DNA from 2 places in the Streptomyces sparsogenes subsp. cuspidosporus genome. Region 1 is predicted to be linked to the other one. Evidence: riboswitches for the same ligand, from Rfam matches in the RefSeq annotation. Region 1 holds a riboswitch; the other holds the start of a gene.
The links. Region 1 has a riboswitch for cyclic di-AMP ahead of ABFY07_RS34580 (C40 family peptidase). Riboswitches for the same ligand answer to the same signal wherever they lie in the genome.
Positions count from the first base shown of each region.

Region 2: another riboswitch for cyclic di-AMP. It lies ahead of ABFY07_RS35550 (transglycosylase family protein); the one in region 1 lies ahead of ABFY07_RS34580 (C40 family peptidase).

Region 1 is NZ_BAAASD010000043.1:36,226-43,991, forward strand. Features, by position in the region: gene ABFY07_RS34565 (C40 family peptidase) at 1-475, opposite strand, end outside; gene ABFY07_RS34570 (hypothetical protein) at 787-1,140, shown strand; gene ABFY07_RS34575 (L,D-transpeptidase) at 1,220-1,924, shown strand; gene ABFY07_RS34580 (C40 family peptidase) at 2,069-3,226, opposite strand; cyclic di-AMP (ydaO/yuaA leader) riboswitch at 3,235-3,406, opposite strand; gene pcrA (DNA helicase PcrA) at 3,562-6,072, shown strand; gene ABFY07_RS34590 (M23 family metallopeptidase) at 6,201-7,766, opposite strand, start outside.
Region 2 is NZ_BAAASD010000046.1:12,101-19,866, reverse strand. Features, by position in the region: gene ABFY07_RS35570 (Ppx/GppA phosphatase family protein) at 1-305, opposite strand, end outside; gene ABFY07_RS35565 (DUF501 domain-containing protein) at 302-862, opposite strand; gene ABFY07_RS35560 (FtsB family cell division protein) at 922-1,407, opposite strand; gene eno (phosphopyruvate hydratase) at 1,513-2,808, opposite strand; gene ABFY07_RS35550 (transglycosylase family protein) at 3,065-3,754, opposite strand; cyclic di-AMP (ydaO/yuaA leader) riboswitch at 3,756-3,924, opposite strand; gene ABFY07_RS35545 (transglycosylase family protein) at 4,186-5,166, opposite strand; gene ABFY07_RS35540 (cytochrome P450 family protein) at 5,358-6,653, opposite strand; gene ABFY07_RS35535 (sensor histidine kinase) at 7,260-7,766, shown strand, end outside.

The DNA of each region.
Region 1 (7,766 bases):
GGCGTAACTGCCGGGTCTGGCGGGCGATGCTCGCGACCGCGGCGGCCCGGCGGCTGCCCGCACGCTCGGCGAGCGAGGCCCGGCGCAGGTACTGCTCGGGGGAGGAGGAGAGCGCGAGCCGGAGGGTGGAGGAGACGGTGCCGGAGCGGTACTGGGCGGCGGCGAAGGCGCCCAGCGCGTTGCGCGCGGCGTTCAGCCGCGCCGTCCGGCGGGCCGCCTCGTCGCGCAGCTCGTCGAGCGACTGGCGGGCCTCGTCGGCCTTCTCCTTGGCGCCGTTGTACTTCTCGTTGGCCTCCTCGGCCTCCCGCTGGTAGCGGTCCACCTTCGCCTGCACCTGGGCCGGGGTGGGGCGGGTGTCGGCGTGGCCGGTGCCGCCCATGGCGGTGGCCGCGGCCCCGGCGAGCGCGACCGCGGCGGCTGTCCAGGCGGTGCCGCCGGTGAGCGAGCGCTGCTTGGGCTTCCTGTGCGACGCCACGGCGGCGGGTCACCTTCCTTCGTGTTCCTGTGCGTAACTGCTGGGCGGGTCCGGGCAGGTGGCAGCCTGCCCATGAGGCGGGGACCCTCGATTGACGGGAAGCGGGCTGCCACCTGGAGGAGGAAGCTAGGCGGGCGGGGGCGGGCGGGCGGTGCGATGAACGGGAGTGGACGGTTTCGGTGCGCGGCTGCCCGTAATCGACCGCCCGCCGCCCGGCCCGCCGATGCCTGGGTGGCGGCCGTGACCGAAGTGGCGATCGCGACCCACCCGGCTGTCGGGGGCTGCTATGGGCCGGGCTACGCTCGACAGCCATGGACGTCCTCATTCATGTTTTCGTCGGGCTGCACATCGTCGGCATCGCCGCGCTGCTCGGCGGCTTCCTCGCGCAGCTGAAGCCGATGCGCGCGGGCGAGGGCCGGATGACCCAGGGGATGCTGCACGGCGCCCTGACCATGCTGGTGACCGGTGCCGCGCTGGTGGGGTTCAACCAGGCCGACGACAACAGCGTGAACAACATCAAGATCGGCGTGAAGCTGGCGCTGCTGATCGTGGTCCTGGGGCTGGTCTATGTGAAGCGCGACGAGGAGAGGGTCGAGGCGGCGGCCCTCGGCGCGGTGGGACTGCTGACCACGGCCAACATCTTCATCGCCGTCCTGTGGACCTGACCGTTCTCTGACAGGTTCCGTGCAACCACCTGCCCCCGCTGTCGGTCTTATGGGACAAGGCAGCCGAAGGGAGCGGGCAATGGGGGTAGTTGCGGCATGGAGCCGCCGGGCGGGCCTGGCGTTGGGGGTGGCGGGGATGGTGGTGCCGCTGGCGGTCGCGCTCGGCACTCCGGCGCAGGCCGCCTCGTCGTGCACGACGAGCACGGGGCCGTACCAGAAGCAGGCGGAGAAGTTCCTGGGCCGTCCGGTCGACGGGCGGCAGTCGCGGGCGGACTGCCTGGCGATCCAGAAGTTCCAGGTCAACCACGGCATCAGCCCGACCATCGGGTACGCGGGGCCGGTCACCTGGGGCGTGATGGACCTGATCAACAAGCAGAAGGCGGCGGGGCACAACCCGAACAAGGCGAGGAAGTGCCCCACCAACAAGGGCCGCATCGCCTGCGTGGACCTCACCCGCCAGCTGAGCTGGATCCAGGACGGCTCGCGGCTGAAGTTCGGCCCGGTGCCGGTGCGCACCGGCCGTGACCGGTACGAGACCCGGGGCGGGCTGAAGAAGATCTACTGGCGGGACATCGACCACTGGTCGACGATCTACGACGTGGCGATGCCCTACAGCCAGTTCTTCGACGGCGGCCAGGCCTTCCACTCCATCGCGGGCAGCGTGTGGTCGCCGCCCGGCTCCCACGGCTGCGTCAACATGCGCAAGGCCGACGCCAAGAAGTACTGGAGCATGCTGCGGAACGGCGACGACGTCTTCGTCTACGGCCGCAAGCCCGGCACCTGAGCCGGCCCCCGGGCCCTGGGCGGCGGCGGTCGGCCGCCGTCCGGGGCCCGGGAGCGCGACCGGTTCGACCCGACCGGTTCGACCCGACCGGTTCGACCCGACCGGTTTGACGCGACGGGCTGACCTGCCCGTTGGCGTGACCGGCTACGCCGGGCGGACGCTTCCGTAGATCGGCATCTCGGTGATCGGCGCCTTCTTGACCACATCACCCGGCTTGGGGGCGTGGATCATCATTCCGTCGCCTATATAGAGACCGACATGGCTGATGTCGTCATAGAAGAAGACGAGATCGCCCGGCTGGAGGTCGGAGGTCGACACGCGGGTGCCGACCTTCACCTGGTCCCAGGTGGTGCGCGGCAGTGAGACCCCGGCGGTCTTCCATGCGGCCTGGGTGAGCCCCGAGCAGTCGTAGGAGTTGGGGCCGGTCGCGCCCCAGACGTACGGCTTGCCGAGCTGCGAGCGCGCGAAGGCGATGGCCTTGTCGGCCCTGGTGGAGTGCGAGCCGCCGGAGGTGTCGGAGGACCCCGACGGGGTGGTCGAGCCGGAGCCGCCGCCCTGGTCCTGCTGCTGCTCCCGCTGCCGCTCCGCCGCCTCCCGCTGCTTCCGCGCCAGCTCCGCGGCCTTGCGGCGGGCCTCCTCCGCCTTCTTCCGCTCGATCGCCGCCAGCCGCGCCTTCTCCTCGGCGGTCAGCTCGGACAGCAGCCGGCGGGCCTGGGTGAGCTTGTCCTGGACGGTCTTCTTCCTGGTCTTCAGCTGCTCCTGGGAGCGGGTCAGCGCGGCCAGGGACTCGGTGGCCTTCGCGCGCTCCTCGGCGGCCTTCGCCTGCTGCGACCTGAAGTCGGCGACGGCCTTCTTCTGCCTTTTGGTCAGCCGGTCCATCAGGTGGGACTGGTCGAAGATGCCCTGCGGGTCGGAGGCGAACAGCAGGGTCGCGGTGGAGGAGGCCATGCCGCCGCCGCGGTACTGCGCCGCCGCGTAGGTGCCCAGCGTCCGCTGTGCCTCGTTCAGCTTCTCGGCCCGGTCGGCGATGCCGTCGAGCAGCTTGTCCACCTTGGCGCGCTGCGCGCCCGTGCGCTCCTTGGCCGCGTTGTAGCCCTGGGTGGCGGACTCCGCCTGGTGGTAGAGCGTGTCGACCTTCTTCTTGACCTCTTCGATCGACGGCTTGGGCTTGCCGGGCTCGGCGCTCGCCGTCTGGCTCAGCAGGGTGACGGACGCGAGGGCCGCCATGGTGACGGAGACGGCGGTGCGGCGGCCGGTGGCCGAGTCCAGTGTCCGGGCCCGGGGCTTGCGGTGCGACGCCAAGGGAGGCGACTCCTTCCGTGGACCGCCTACCGGGTTAGCTGTCGGGTTCGGGCGTCGGAAGGCTGCCCTACGGGCCGTGCGGCGGCTGGGTCGCCGCACGGGCCGATTCACCCCGGTGATGCGCGTGGGTCCCCGGCTCCAGCCGCCTCGCGGCGGGGCCGGACTCGGCGGAGACAGCCCGTGCCGGCGCGGTCGCCGACGGGTTCCGGGCCGCCTGACGGTGGACGGTAGCGGGCTTGTGGGGCCCGTGTGAAGCCTGTGTTCGAATTGCCCCGAAACCGTTTCGTGACATCCGTACGTACGCTGTCAGTGCGGCGTCCTAGACTCGGTGAGCGATGAGCAGCCTCTTTGACGACAGCTTCCTGGCGGATCTCGGGCCCCCGGACGAGGAGCCCCCGCCGCCCGAGGACGACGGCCGGCCCGCCGGTGAGGACGTCCCGCACGACCTCTTCGCCGGGAGGTTCGACGCGCCCGCCCCCCGGGAGGCGTACTACCGCGACGGCGCCGCCCGGCCCGCCGTGGACCCGGCCGCGCTGCTCGAGGGGCTCAACGAGCAGCAGAGAGCCGCCGTGGTCCACACCGGCTCGCCGCTGCTGATCGTCGCGGGTGCCGGATCCGGCAAGACCCGGGTGCTCACCCACCGCATCGCGCATCTGCTCGGCGCGCGCGGGGTCCACCCCGGCCAGATCCTCGCCATCACCTTCACCAACAAGGCCGCGGGCGAGATGAAGGAGCGGGTCGAGGAGCTGGTCGGCCCGCGCGCCAAGGCCATGTGGGTATCGACCTTCCACAGCGCCTGTGTGCGCATCCTGCGCCGCGAGTCCAAGAAGCTCGGCTTCACGTCCTCCTTCTCGATCTACGACGCGGCCGACTCCAAGCGGCTGATGGCGCTGGTGTGCCGGGACCTGGACCTCGACCCCAAGCGGTATCCGCCCAAGTCCTTCAGCGCCAAGATCTCCAACCTGAAGAACGAGCTCATCGACGAGGAGACCTTCGCCGGACAGGCGTCGGACGGCTTCGAGAAGACCCTCGCCGAGGCGTACGCGATGTACCAGTCGCGGCTGCGCGAGGCCAATGCCCTCGACTTCGACGACATCATCATGACGACGGTCAATCTGCTCCAGGCGTTCCCGGACGTCGCCGAGCACTACCGCCGCCGCTTCCGGCACGTCCTGGTCGACGAGTACCAGGACACCAACCACGCGCAGTACACGCTGGTGCGCGAGCTGGTGGGCACCGGCCCGGTGGCCGCCGGCGGCGACGGCGGCGAGGGTGACGGCGGCGACGCGATCCCGCCCGCCGAGCTGTGCGTGGTGGGCGACGCCGACCAGTCGATCTACGCCTTCCGGGGCGCCACGATCCGTAACATCCTCCAGTTCGAGGAGGACTACCCGGACGCCACCACCATCCTGCTGGAGCAGAACTACCGCTCCACCCAGACGATCCTCAGCGCGGCCAACGCCGTCATCGAGCGCAACGAGAACCGCCGCCCGAAGAACCTGTGGACCGAGGCCGGCGCCGGCGCCACCATCACCGGCTATGTCGCCGACACCGAGCACGACGAGGCGCAGTTCGTCGCCGACGAGATCGACCGGCTGACGGACGCCGGCGAGGCCCGGGCCGGGGACGTGGCCGTCTTCTACCGGACCAACGCCCAGTCCCGTGTCTTCGAAGAGGTCTTCATCCGGGTCGGGCTGCCGTACAAGGTCGTCGGCGGCGTGCGCTTCTACGAGCGCAAGGAGGTTCGCGACGTCCTCGCGTATCTGCGGGTGCTGGCCAACCCGGAGGACGCCGTCCCGCTGCGCCGGATTCTGAACGTGCCGAAGCGCGGCATCGGCGAGCGCGCCGAGGCGATGATCGACGCGCTGGCGCTGCGCGAGAAGATCACCTTCCCGCAGGCGCTGCGCCGGGTCGACGAGGCGTACGGCATGGCGGCCCGCTCGGCAAACGCGGTGAAGCGGTTCAACGTGCTGATGGAGGAGCTGCGGACGATCGCCGAGTCGGGCGCGGGGCCGGCCACCGTGCTGGAGGCGGTGCTCGAGCGCACGGGCTATCTGGCCGAGTTGCAGGCGTCCACGGACCCGCAGGACGAGACCCGTATCGAGAACCTCCAGGAGCTCGCGGCCGTCGCCCTGGAGTACGAGCAGGAGCGCGGCGAGGAGAACCCGGGCACGCTCGCGGAGTTCCTGGAGCAGGTCGCGCTCGTCGCCGACTCCGACCAGATCCCCGACGACGACACCGAGGGCTCCGGGGTCATCACCCTGATGACGCTGCACACCGCCAAGGGCCTGGAGTTCCCGGTGGTCTTCCTCAGCGGCATGGAGGACGGGGTCTTCCCCCACATGCGCGCGCTCGGCCAGACCAAGGAGCTGGAGGAGGAGCGGCGGCTGGCGTACGTCGGCATCACGCGCGCCCGCGAGCGGCTGTATCTGACGCGGTCGACGATGCGCAGCGCCTGGGGCCAGCCCGCGTACAACCCGCCGTCCCGCTTCCTGGAGGAGATCCCCGACCAGTACGTGCGCTGGCAGCGGACCGGGCCCGCCACCCCGTCGGCGTCGATGGGGGCCGTCGGGGCCGTCGCGGGGGTCGCGTCCTCGCTGTCCTCGTCGCTGTCCTCCTCGCGTGCGCGGGCGGGGGCCGGGGCCGCCGGTTTCGCCACGCGGCGGGCCAAGGAGCGGCCGGTGGTCTCGCTGGCCATCGGGGACCGGGTCACCCATGACGCGTTCGGGCTCGGCACCGTGGTCGCGGTGAAGGGGAGCGGGGACAACGCGGAGGCGACGATCGACTTCGGCGACGAGAAGCCGAAGCGGCTGCTGCTGCGGTACGCCCCGGTGGAGAAGCTGTAGCCGGCTCACCCTCGTCCCGGGGGTGAGCCTGCCTCCGGGGTGAGCCCGCCCCCGGGTGAGCCTGTTTCGGGGGTGAGCTGTTTCGGGGGTAGGCCGTCTCGGGGTGGGTTACGCGGGGTTTACGCGGGTTACGTCGGGTCGAGCCCGTGGCTGCGCAGCCACGGCAGCGGGTTGATGGCCGCGCCGCCGCCGGGGTGCACCTCGAAGTGGAGGTGCGGCCCGGTGGAGTTGCCGGAGTCCCCGGAGTACGCGATGACGTCCCCGGCCTTGACCGATCCGGCCCGGATCTTGGCGGTGCTCAGGTGGCAGTACCAGGTCTCGGTGCCATCCGGGCTGGTCAATATGACCATGTTGCCGTAGGCGTCGTTCCACTGGGTGCGCACGGTGCCGTCGGTCGCGGCCATGACCGGGGTGCCGTTGTCGACCGGGAAGTCGATGCCGGTGTGCAGGGACATCCAGTTGACGCCCGCCTGGCCGAAGCCGGCGCTCAGTCCGTGCTGCGAGACGGGCAGCGCGAACTTCGGCCGCAGCGCCTCCTTGCGCGCGGCCTCTGCGAGCTTGCGCTTGCGCTCGGCGGCCTGGCGCGCGTGGAGGTCGATGCGCTCCTGGGTGCGGCTGGCGCGGTCCCGGAAGTCGTCGGCGTCCTCGAGGCCCGCGGCGAGCTGCGTGTCCAGCTTGCTGTTGGCGACCGAGGGATTGACCGGCGGGGTGTCCGCGGCGGCCTGGGTGGTCTTGGTGTCCTTCTTGTCGTCGCCGAAGTTGCTGACGGAGGCGGCGGCCACCGCGGTGACGCCCAGCGCGCAGACGGAGGGAACGGCGACGGTGAGGAGCGCGGAGCGTTTGGGGCGGGCCGCGGGGGCGCGGCGGCGGCTGCGGCCGCCGTCCCGGCGGGATGCGGCGGACCGGGGGGAGGGAAGCGAGGCCGTCTCGGCCGGGGCCCGATCCTCGTCGTCGGTCGCGCCGCCCTCGGCGTCGTGGGGGTCGGCGGTGCCGGTGCCCGCCGTGCCGGGCATGTCGGTGTCGGCGTCGGGCGAGTCGAGGTCCAGGACCATGAGGGCGGTCTGGGTCTCGGCCTCGTGCACGGCCACCGCCCCGGGTTCGGACTCCGCCTCGGGGACGGCGTACGGCTGCTCGGCGGGCTGCTGGTAGCCGCCGTGCTCGTAGCCGCCGTCGTGGTACCCGCCCTGCTCGTGCTTTTCGTAGTTCTCGTAGTTCTGGTGCTGCTCGTACTGCTCGTACGGCGCGTGCTGCTCGTAGGGCGTGTGCTGCTCGTGCTGCTCGTACTGCGACTCGTCGACGGTCGCGTAGGCGCTCATGTCCCAGCACTGGGTCTGGCCGGTGTCGACCCCGGAGGTGTCGTACTGCCCGGTGCCGCTCCACTGGGCGGCCGCCAGGTCGTGGTGGCCGGTGGTGTCCCAGGCGGTGGCGTCCCACGGGCCGCCGGTGTCCGAGTCCTGCTGGGCCGGGATGGTGCCGGCCGCCGGCACGCCGGAGTCGGCCCACATCGCGGTGGTGTCATAGGTGCCGGAGTCGTACGGGCCGGCCGCGGCCCCCCACTGCGTGGCGTCGTACTGCCCGCCCGTGGACCCGTCGAGGCCGCCGGCCCCGTAGCCGCCGTCCTGGCCGCCGGGGAGTGAGCCGAAGAGAGGGTCGCCGTCGCCGTACGCGGCGGTGAGGTTGTCGAAGTTGCCGGT
Region 2 (7,766 bases), on a different contig from region 1:
AGGATCCCCACGACCCCGCGCGCGAACTCCTCGCGGTTCTCCGCGTCGCGGGAGGCGGAGGTGGCGACGAAGCGGACCCGCTCGACGCCGAGCCCGCCGATCACCTCCGCGTACTCCCGGCAGGCCGCGAAGGTGCGCTCCAGGGCCTCGGGGGCCAGCCGCCCGGTGCGGTCCACGCCCTGGCCGAGCCGGACGATGCGCATCCGGCGGTCGAGCTCGCCGATCCGGCCGGTCGCCGGGTCGGCGTCGGCCACCAGCAGCCGGATCGAGTTGGTGCCGCAGTCCACGGCCGCGACGCGGCTCATGCGCCCTCCCCCGCGCTCTCCCGGTCGCCCGCCGCCCGGCCGCCGCACGGGGTCGCGCACGGCCCCTTCGCCCACCACTTCGGCAGCATGGCGAGGGCCTCGTCGCCGAGCGGGTTGACCCCGGGGCCCGCGGCGAGGGAGTGGGCGACGAGGACGTGCAGGCACTTGACCCGGTCCGGCATCCCGCCCGCGCTGGGGAACCCCTCCAGCACCTCGATAGCGTCGCGGCGCGCGAGGTAGTCCTCGTGGGCCGCCCGGTAGGCGTCGGCCAGCTCGGGGTCGGTGGCCAGCCGGGCCGTCATCTCCTTCATCACGCCCTCGGCCTCCAGCGTGCCGATCGCGGAGGCGGCGCGCGGGCAGGTCAGGTAGTAGAGGGTCGGGAAGGGCGAGCCGTCCTCGAGCCGCGGGGCGGTCTCGACGACGTCCGGGTTGCCGCAGGGGCAGCGGTGCGCGACGGCGCGCAGACCACGCGGCAGGCGGTTCAGCTGCTCCTTGACGGCGGCGATGTCCGCGTCGGTGGGCGCGGTGGGCTCCGTCTGCGGAGGGGGCGTATCCATCGGTGGGAAGTTCTCTTCGATCGGTTCGGTCGGCCGCCCCGGGCGGCCGGTTGCTTCGGTCAGCGCTTCGCGCGGGCCCCGCCGTCCGCGGCGTCCGCGGCGTCGACGCTGTCCCACAGGTTGCTGTACCAGGGACGGCCGGCCGCGCCCTGGTCGGAGGAGCGCTCGGCCTCGCCGCCGCCGTCGACCACGCTGTAGCCGGTCTCCCCCGGCCGCGTGAAGTGCAGCCGCTCGCGGGCCTGCTGCTCGATGTAGGCGGGGTCCTGGAGCCGGGCCTTCTCCTCGCGCAGCTTCTTGACGTCCTCGCGCTCCTTCTGCGCCTGGCGCCGCTGGTCGGAGATGTCCGAGCGCTGCGAGATGTACTGCCGCATGGGGTAGGCGAGGGCCACCACCAGCGAGCAGACGACCAGCGCGAGCAGCGCGGCCCGGCCGGTGAGCCGGTTGCGGCGGCGCCGCACGCGGGCGCGGTAGACGCGGGCGGCGGCGTGCTCGCCCAGCGCCCTGAGCCTGGTCGCGGTGGAGAACCGATCCCGATCCGCCGGCACGTCGCCTCCCCGGTCGTGACTTCGCTGCGTACGCCGTCCCCGGCCACGGTACGGGACCGGGGCCGGGGACGTGCGTCAGGCGTGGCTGTCAGGCTCGGTGGCGGTTCAGCCCTTGGCGACCGCGCCCTTGAAGCGCGGGAAGGCGGAGCGGCCCGCGTACACCGCCGCGTCGTCGAGGATCTCCTCGATGCGCAGCAGCTGGTTGTACTTGGCCACGCGCTCGGAGCGGGCCGGGGCGCCGGTCTTGATCTGGCCGCAGTTGGTGGCGACGGCCAGGTCGGCGATGGTGACGTCCTCGGTCTCGCCGGAGCGGTGCGACATCATGCACTTGAAGCCGTTGCGCTGGGCGAGCTCGACCGCGTCCAGGGTCTCGGTCAGCGAGCCGATCTGGTTGACCTTGACCAGCAGCGCGTTGGCGGTGCCGCTCTCGATGCCGCGGGCCAGCCGCTCCGGGTTGGTGACGAACAGGTCGTCGCCGACCAGCTGGACCTTGTCACCGAGCTGGTCGGTGATCGTCTTCCAGCCGTCCCAGTCCTCCTCGTTCAGCGGGTCCTCGATGGACACCAGCGGGTACGCGTCGACCAGCTCGGCGTAGTACGCGGTCATCTCGGCGGCGCTGCGGGTCTGGCCCTCGAACGTGTACGAGCCGTCCTTGTAGAACTCGGAGGCGGCGACGTCGAGCGCCAGCGCGATGTCCTGGCCCGGCTGGTAGCCGGCCTTCTTGATCGCCTCGACGATCAGGTCCAGGGCGTCGCGGTTGGAGTTCAGGTTCGGGGCGAAGCCGCCCTCGTCGCCGAGGCCGGTGGACAGGCCCCGCTCCTTCAGCACGGACTTCAGGGTGTGGTAGACCTCGGCGCCCCAGCGCAGCGCCTCCGAGAAGGACTCGGCGCCGATCGGCGCGATCATGAACTCCTGGATGTCCACGTTGGAGTCGGCGTGCGAGCCGCCGTTGAGGATGTTCATCATCGGCACCGGCAGCAGATGGGCGTTGGGGCCGCCCAGGTACCGGAAGAGCGGCAGGTCGGAGGCCTCGGACGCGGCGTGCGCCACGGCGAGCGAGACACCGAGGATGGCGTTGGCGCCGAGCGAGGACTTGTCCGGGGTGGCGTCCAGGTCGAACATCGCCTGGTCGATCAGGCGCTGCTCGGTGGCGTCATAGCCGACCAGCTCCGGGCCGATCTGCTCGATGACGGCGAGGACGGCCTTCTCGACGCCCTTGCCCCCGTAACGGTTCTTGTCGCCGTCGCGGAGCTCGAGGGCCTCGAAGGCGCCGGTGGAGGCCCCGGAGGGCACGGCGGCACGGCCGGTGCTGCCGTCGTCGAGGCCGACCTCGACCTCGACCGTGGGGTTGCCTCGCGAGTCGAGGATCTCGCGAGCTACGACGACGTCGATGGACGGCACGAGGATCTCCTTCGTATGGGTCTGTGGTTCTGCAGCACGAGCCTAACGGGCCCGGGGGCCCCGCCCGACGTTCGCCCGTCCCCCGAGACGGGACATTGCATAAAAAGCCAGATAGCGGGGCGAATGTGAGTATTTTCAGGGAACTCGCTGGCCGAACGTGTGAAGCCCCGGCGGGGCGCGCCTGGTGGGGGGGGCGGCGCGCCCGGCCGGGGCCGTATCGGGGGGTGCCGGGCCGACGGATGCCCGGCGGGGAGGGTCAGCCGAGGTGCAGCCGCTGGCCCGGGTAGATGAGGTTGGCGTCCTCGACGACGTCCTTGTTCAGCTCGAAGAGCTTCTTCCAGCCGCCCTTGACGTGGTGCGCCTTGGCGATCTTGGAGAGGGTGTCGCCGGACTCCACCTTGTACTCGCCGTCGCCCTTCTTGATCTCGTGACGGGCCTGCCCGCGCCCGGCGTGGGCGTCCTCGCCGCGGGGCTGCGCCTTCGGCGCGGCCTGCTCGGCGGGCTTGGCGGGCTGGGCCGGCTTGGCGGGCTGGGCCGGCTTCGCGGGCTGCGTGGTGGTAGAGGTGGCCGGGGTGCCGCCGGTGGTCAGCCCCTTGCCGCAGACCGGCCAGGCGCCCTTGCCCTGCCCGGCCAGGACCTTCTCGGCTATCTGGATCTGCTGGGCCTTGGAGGCCAGGTCGGCGCGGGGCGCGAACGCCGTGCCGCCGTAGGCGGCCCAGGTGGAGTTGGTGAACTGGAGGCCGCCGTAGAAGCCGTTGCCGGTGTTGATCGACCAATTGCCGCCGGACTCGCACTGCGCGACCGCGTCCCACTGGGCGGTGGTCGCGGCGGAGGCGGAGGTGGCACCCAGGATCGGCGCGGCGACGGCCGCACCGGCGACGCCGGCGAGCGCGGCGATGCGGGTGACCTTGGAGGGACGGCGGTGCTTACCCTTGTCGTTACGCATGTTCGTTCCTCACCGACGCCTACGAGGTGAGCTGTCGGGTTCGGGCGTGAGTTGCCCGGCCGTGCGCGGTTCCCCGCACCCGGCTTCACCCCTAGCCGCACCGGCCCGTCCCCGGGCCACCGCGGCACCTACCTTGGGTCCCCCGCTCCTGCCTTCGGCGCAAACGCGTCTGTTTCCCCCCGACCGCCGGCAGGACTCGGCGTGACGATCGACGGTGCCCGCGGTGGCGAGCGAAAAGACGTTAAACACACCTTCCGGCGAGGTTCAAACCCCGACATCCCAGCGAAGACGGCCTCTTCCGCACCCAGTCGGCCCACATCCACGCAGGTGAGGCCGGGTGCGGAAAGATCGGACAGGCGGCGCACCCCGGGCGATGTGACGAGATGTATGTCTCACCGCCGCCAGATCGGGCAATTCACCCCGAACTGCCGCTATCTGACGCTGAGATCGAGGCGCTGACCAGGGTGAATGAGATCGGGGTCGGCCCCGATGACGGAGTCGTTGGCCTCATACAGCTCGGGCCACCCTCCGTCCACCTTCTGTTCGTCCGCGATGCCTGACAGGTTGTCACCGGTCCGGACCGTGTAGTCCGCGCGGCCGAGGGGCTGCAGCGGGGTCTTCGCGCGGTCCGCGTCGTCGCGTGAGGCATGGCGCCCGGAGGGCCGCGCCTGGTCCGCCGCGTCCCCGGACTGCCCCTCCCGGGCGTCGGGCGCGCCGCGGTGGCGACCGGTGGGGGCGGAGGAGGAGTCCTCGTCCGCGCCCGGCGCGTCGCGGTCCGGGGGCGGCGTCTGGTGCGACGTGCCGCCCGAACCGGCGGAGGAGTCGCCGGAGGTGCCGGCGGAGGAGCCGCCGGAGGTGCCGGCCGACGAGCCGCCGGACTCGTCGTCGGACTCGTCGTCGGACGGGGCAGAATCCGACGCTCCGGCTTTGTCGGACGTATCGGATTCTCCCGAGGTGTCCGGCGTACCGGCCTTATCGGATCGGCCGGAACTATCGGACGATTCGCCCGTAGTGGGGTCGTCGGTACCCGTCGACTCCTTCGGCTCGGGCGTCCCGGTGGAGCCGGGGGTCACCTCGAGCGCGTCGCCGAGGTCGGCGAGCCCGGCGCTCAGCGCGCAGCTCGGCCAGGCGTCGGGGCCGCGGTCGGCCAGGATCGCCTGGGCGACGGCTATCTGCTGGGAGCGGCTGGCGAGGTCGGGGCGCGGGGCGTACCGCTGACCGCCGTACTTCTTCCACATGTCCAAGGTGATCTGCAGACCGCCGTAGAAGCCGTTGCCTTCGTTGGCGCTCCACATCCCGCCGCTCTCGCACTCGGCCACGCGGTCCCACGTCTGGACCTCCGCGGCCTGGGCGCCGACGGCGCCGAAGAGCGGCATGGCGATGCCGGCGCCGGTCACCCCCGCCGCGACCACGATTGCCGGAGCCTGACGGGGGCGGCGGTGTCGACCGTTCCCGGAGCGCATGCGTTTGCCTCTCGTGTGGCGACTGAGTCGTCGGTCGAACATAGCGACGTCACACGATCATCACAAGCAGATGTATCCCAGGTCACGCGGCGGTCACACGCCTGAGGTCATGTCACTTCCGTCCCGATTTCCGGGCGTTGTCAGGACCCCGTCCCGCCGCCCGTCGCGGTGCTCGGATCCCAGGTCACGGGCAGCTCACGCAGCCCGCGCATGATCAGGCCGCCGCGCCGGCGCACCTCCTGCGGCTCCACCGCGAGCCGCAGATCCGGCAGGCGCCGCAGCAGGGTGCCGAGGGCGGTCCGGGCCTCGAGGCGGGCCAGCGGCGCGCCCAGACAGTAATGGATGCCGTGGCCGTAGCCGAGGTGCTGGTTGTCGGCGCGGGAGAGGTCGAGCACATCGGGCGCCTCGAAGCGCTCGGGGTCGCGGTCGGCCGCGGCCAGCACCACCAGCACCGGGTCGCCCACGGCGACGCGCTGCCCGCCGATCACCACGGGTTCGGTGGCGAACCGCCAGGTGGCGATCTCCACCGGACCGTCGTAGCGGAGCAGTTCCTCGACGCCGGTCGCCAGCAGCCCCTCGTCCCCTTCTTTGAGGGCCCGCCGCAGCCGGTCGCACTGGACCGGGTCGCGCAGCAGCGCGTAGACGCCGTTGCCGATCAGATTGACGGTGGTCTCGAAGCCGGCGAACAAGAGGATGAAGGCCATCGCGGCGGCCTCGTTCTCGGTGAGGTGCTCGCCGTGGTCGCTGGCGCGGATCAGCCCGGAGATCAGATCGACGGACTGCTCGCCGTCCCCCCGCCCCAGCGACTCGCGCTTGCGGTGGATGAGGTCGGCGAGATAGGCGCGGATCCGCTTCACCGCTCGGGCCACCCCGCCGCGCGGACCGCCGCCGTGACGGATCATCATCCCGGCCCAGTCGCGGAAGTCGTCCTGGTCCTCGCGCGGTACGCCGAGCAGGTCGCAGATGGCGTAGATGGGCAGCGGAAAGGCGAACTCGTGGATCAGGTCGGCCTGCCCCCGGGAGCCGAAGCCGTCGATGAGGCGGTCGGTCAACTCCTGGACGCGCGGCGCGAACGCGGCCACGCGGCGCGGGGTGAACGCCTTGGACACCAGCCGCCGCAGCCGGGTGTGGTCGGGCGGGTCGATGTTCAGCAGATGCGTCACCAGGTCCGCGCTGTGCTCGCCCGGGATGCCCACCTTGCCCTTGGCGTGCGCGGCCTCGCTGTGGTGGGCCGGATTCTTCGACAGCCGGGGGTCGGCGAGCGCGGCCCGGGCATCCGCGTACCGGGTCACCAGCCAGGCCTCGACACCGCTGGGCAACGTCGTGCGGTGGACGGGTTCGTGCTCCCGCAGCCAGGCGTACGCGGGATACGGATCGGCGGCGAACTCCCAGCTGAAAAGCGTGGGCGAGCAGGCGGGGCGGGGCTGGTCTGACACCCCCCGACGATACCGGCCGAAGCGGGACAGTCCGTCCGCCCGTATTCCTCCGGGATTCCCTGGAAAAAAGCGCATAAAAACCGGGCCGATTTCACATGTGTGTGCGAATACCGGGTCACGCGTGCTCAGCACCGAGTAATTGACCGATATCAGACCGCCACCGCGGGAGCGCACGGGGCCCGGCCGCGCACGCCCCCGCGATGCGCTGCCGCACTCGTCCGTGCCGCCGAACAGGCGGGAGAGAACATGTGGCTGAATCGGCGTCAGGCCCCCGAATGGGACACAGGCACATGCACGGGGGCCCCTGACCCTGGTGATACGATCACCGCGCTTGCCAGGCGAGCCATGGGCGCGTAGACACGCGGCGATCCGGCAAAAAGCCGAAAAGGGTCATCACTCTGAGGAGCATTATGCCGCCAGTCGGGCATCTGGAGCCGATCCGGCAGACCGACGCCCCCGCGCTGGCGCCGTGGAGACGAGTGCGATGCCCTCGGACCGAGCGGGCGCCGTCCGGGCGCTGACTCGCCGCCGCCCCGATGACAATCCGGAACGCACCGTACGAAACCCTTTCAGTCCCTGGCGGTCTAGTCGCTTAAAGAGAGTCTCATGACGCATTACATACAGGATCCAGCGCTCTGGGCTCTGATCGTTGGTACGCCTCTCGCCGCAACCGCCATATTTCGCGGGAGAAAGGCACGTACAAAACTCCTCAACGAGAAGACCGAGCTGCAGAACCGCTACTCCGAGCTCGAGAGCAGCTATTCGGCGGCGGTACAGGAAGCCCATGACCGCGCGGAAGAGGCCACCAAGAGCGCGCTGAAGTCCGCCATGCGGACGCTGCAGGGTCTCGCCAACGAGCAGCAGCTGGCGATCTCCAAGACGCAGGAGAAGTACGGGGAGCACCACATGCTCCAAGACCTCCTCGAGATCGACCACATGAACTCGCAGTTCGGTCGGCGTGCCCAGTCCATCGCCGTGCTCTGCGACGGCTGGCTGGGCCGCCAGCGCTCCGTCGCCTCGGTGTACGACGTGGTCCGCAGCGCCAAGGGGCGCATCCGTCACTACACCCGCGTCGAGATCCGCTCCCAGTCCAACTTCGCGGTGGTCAGCCGC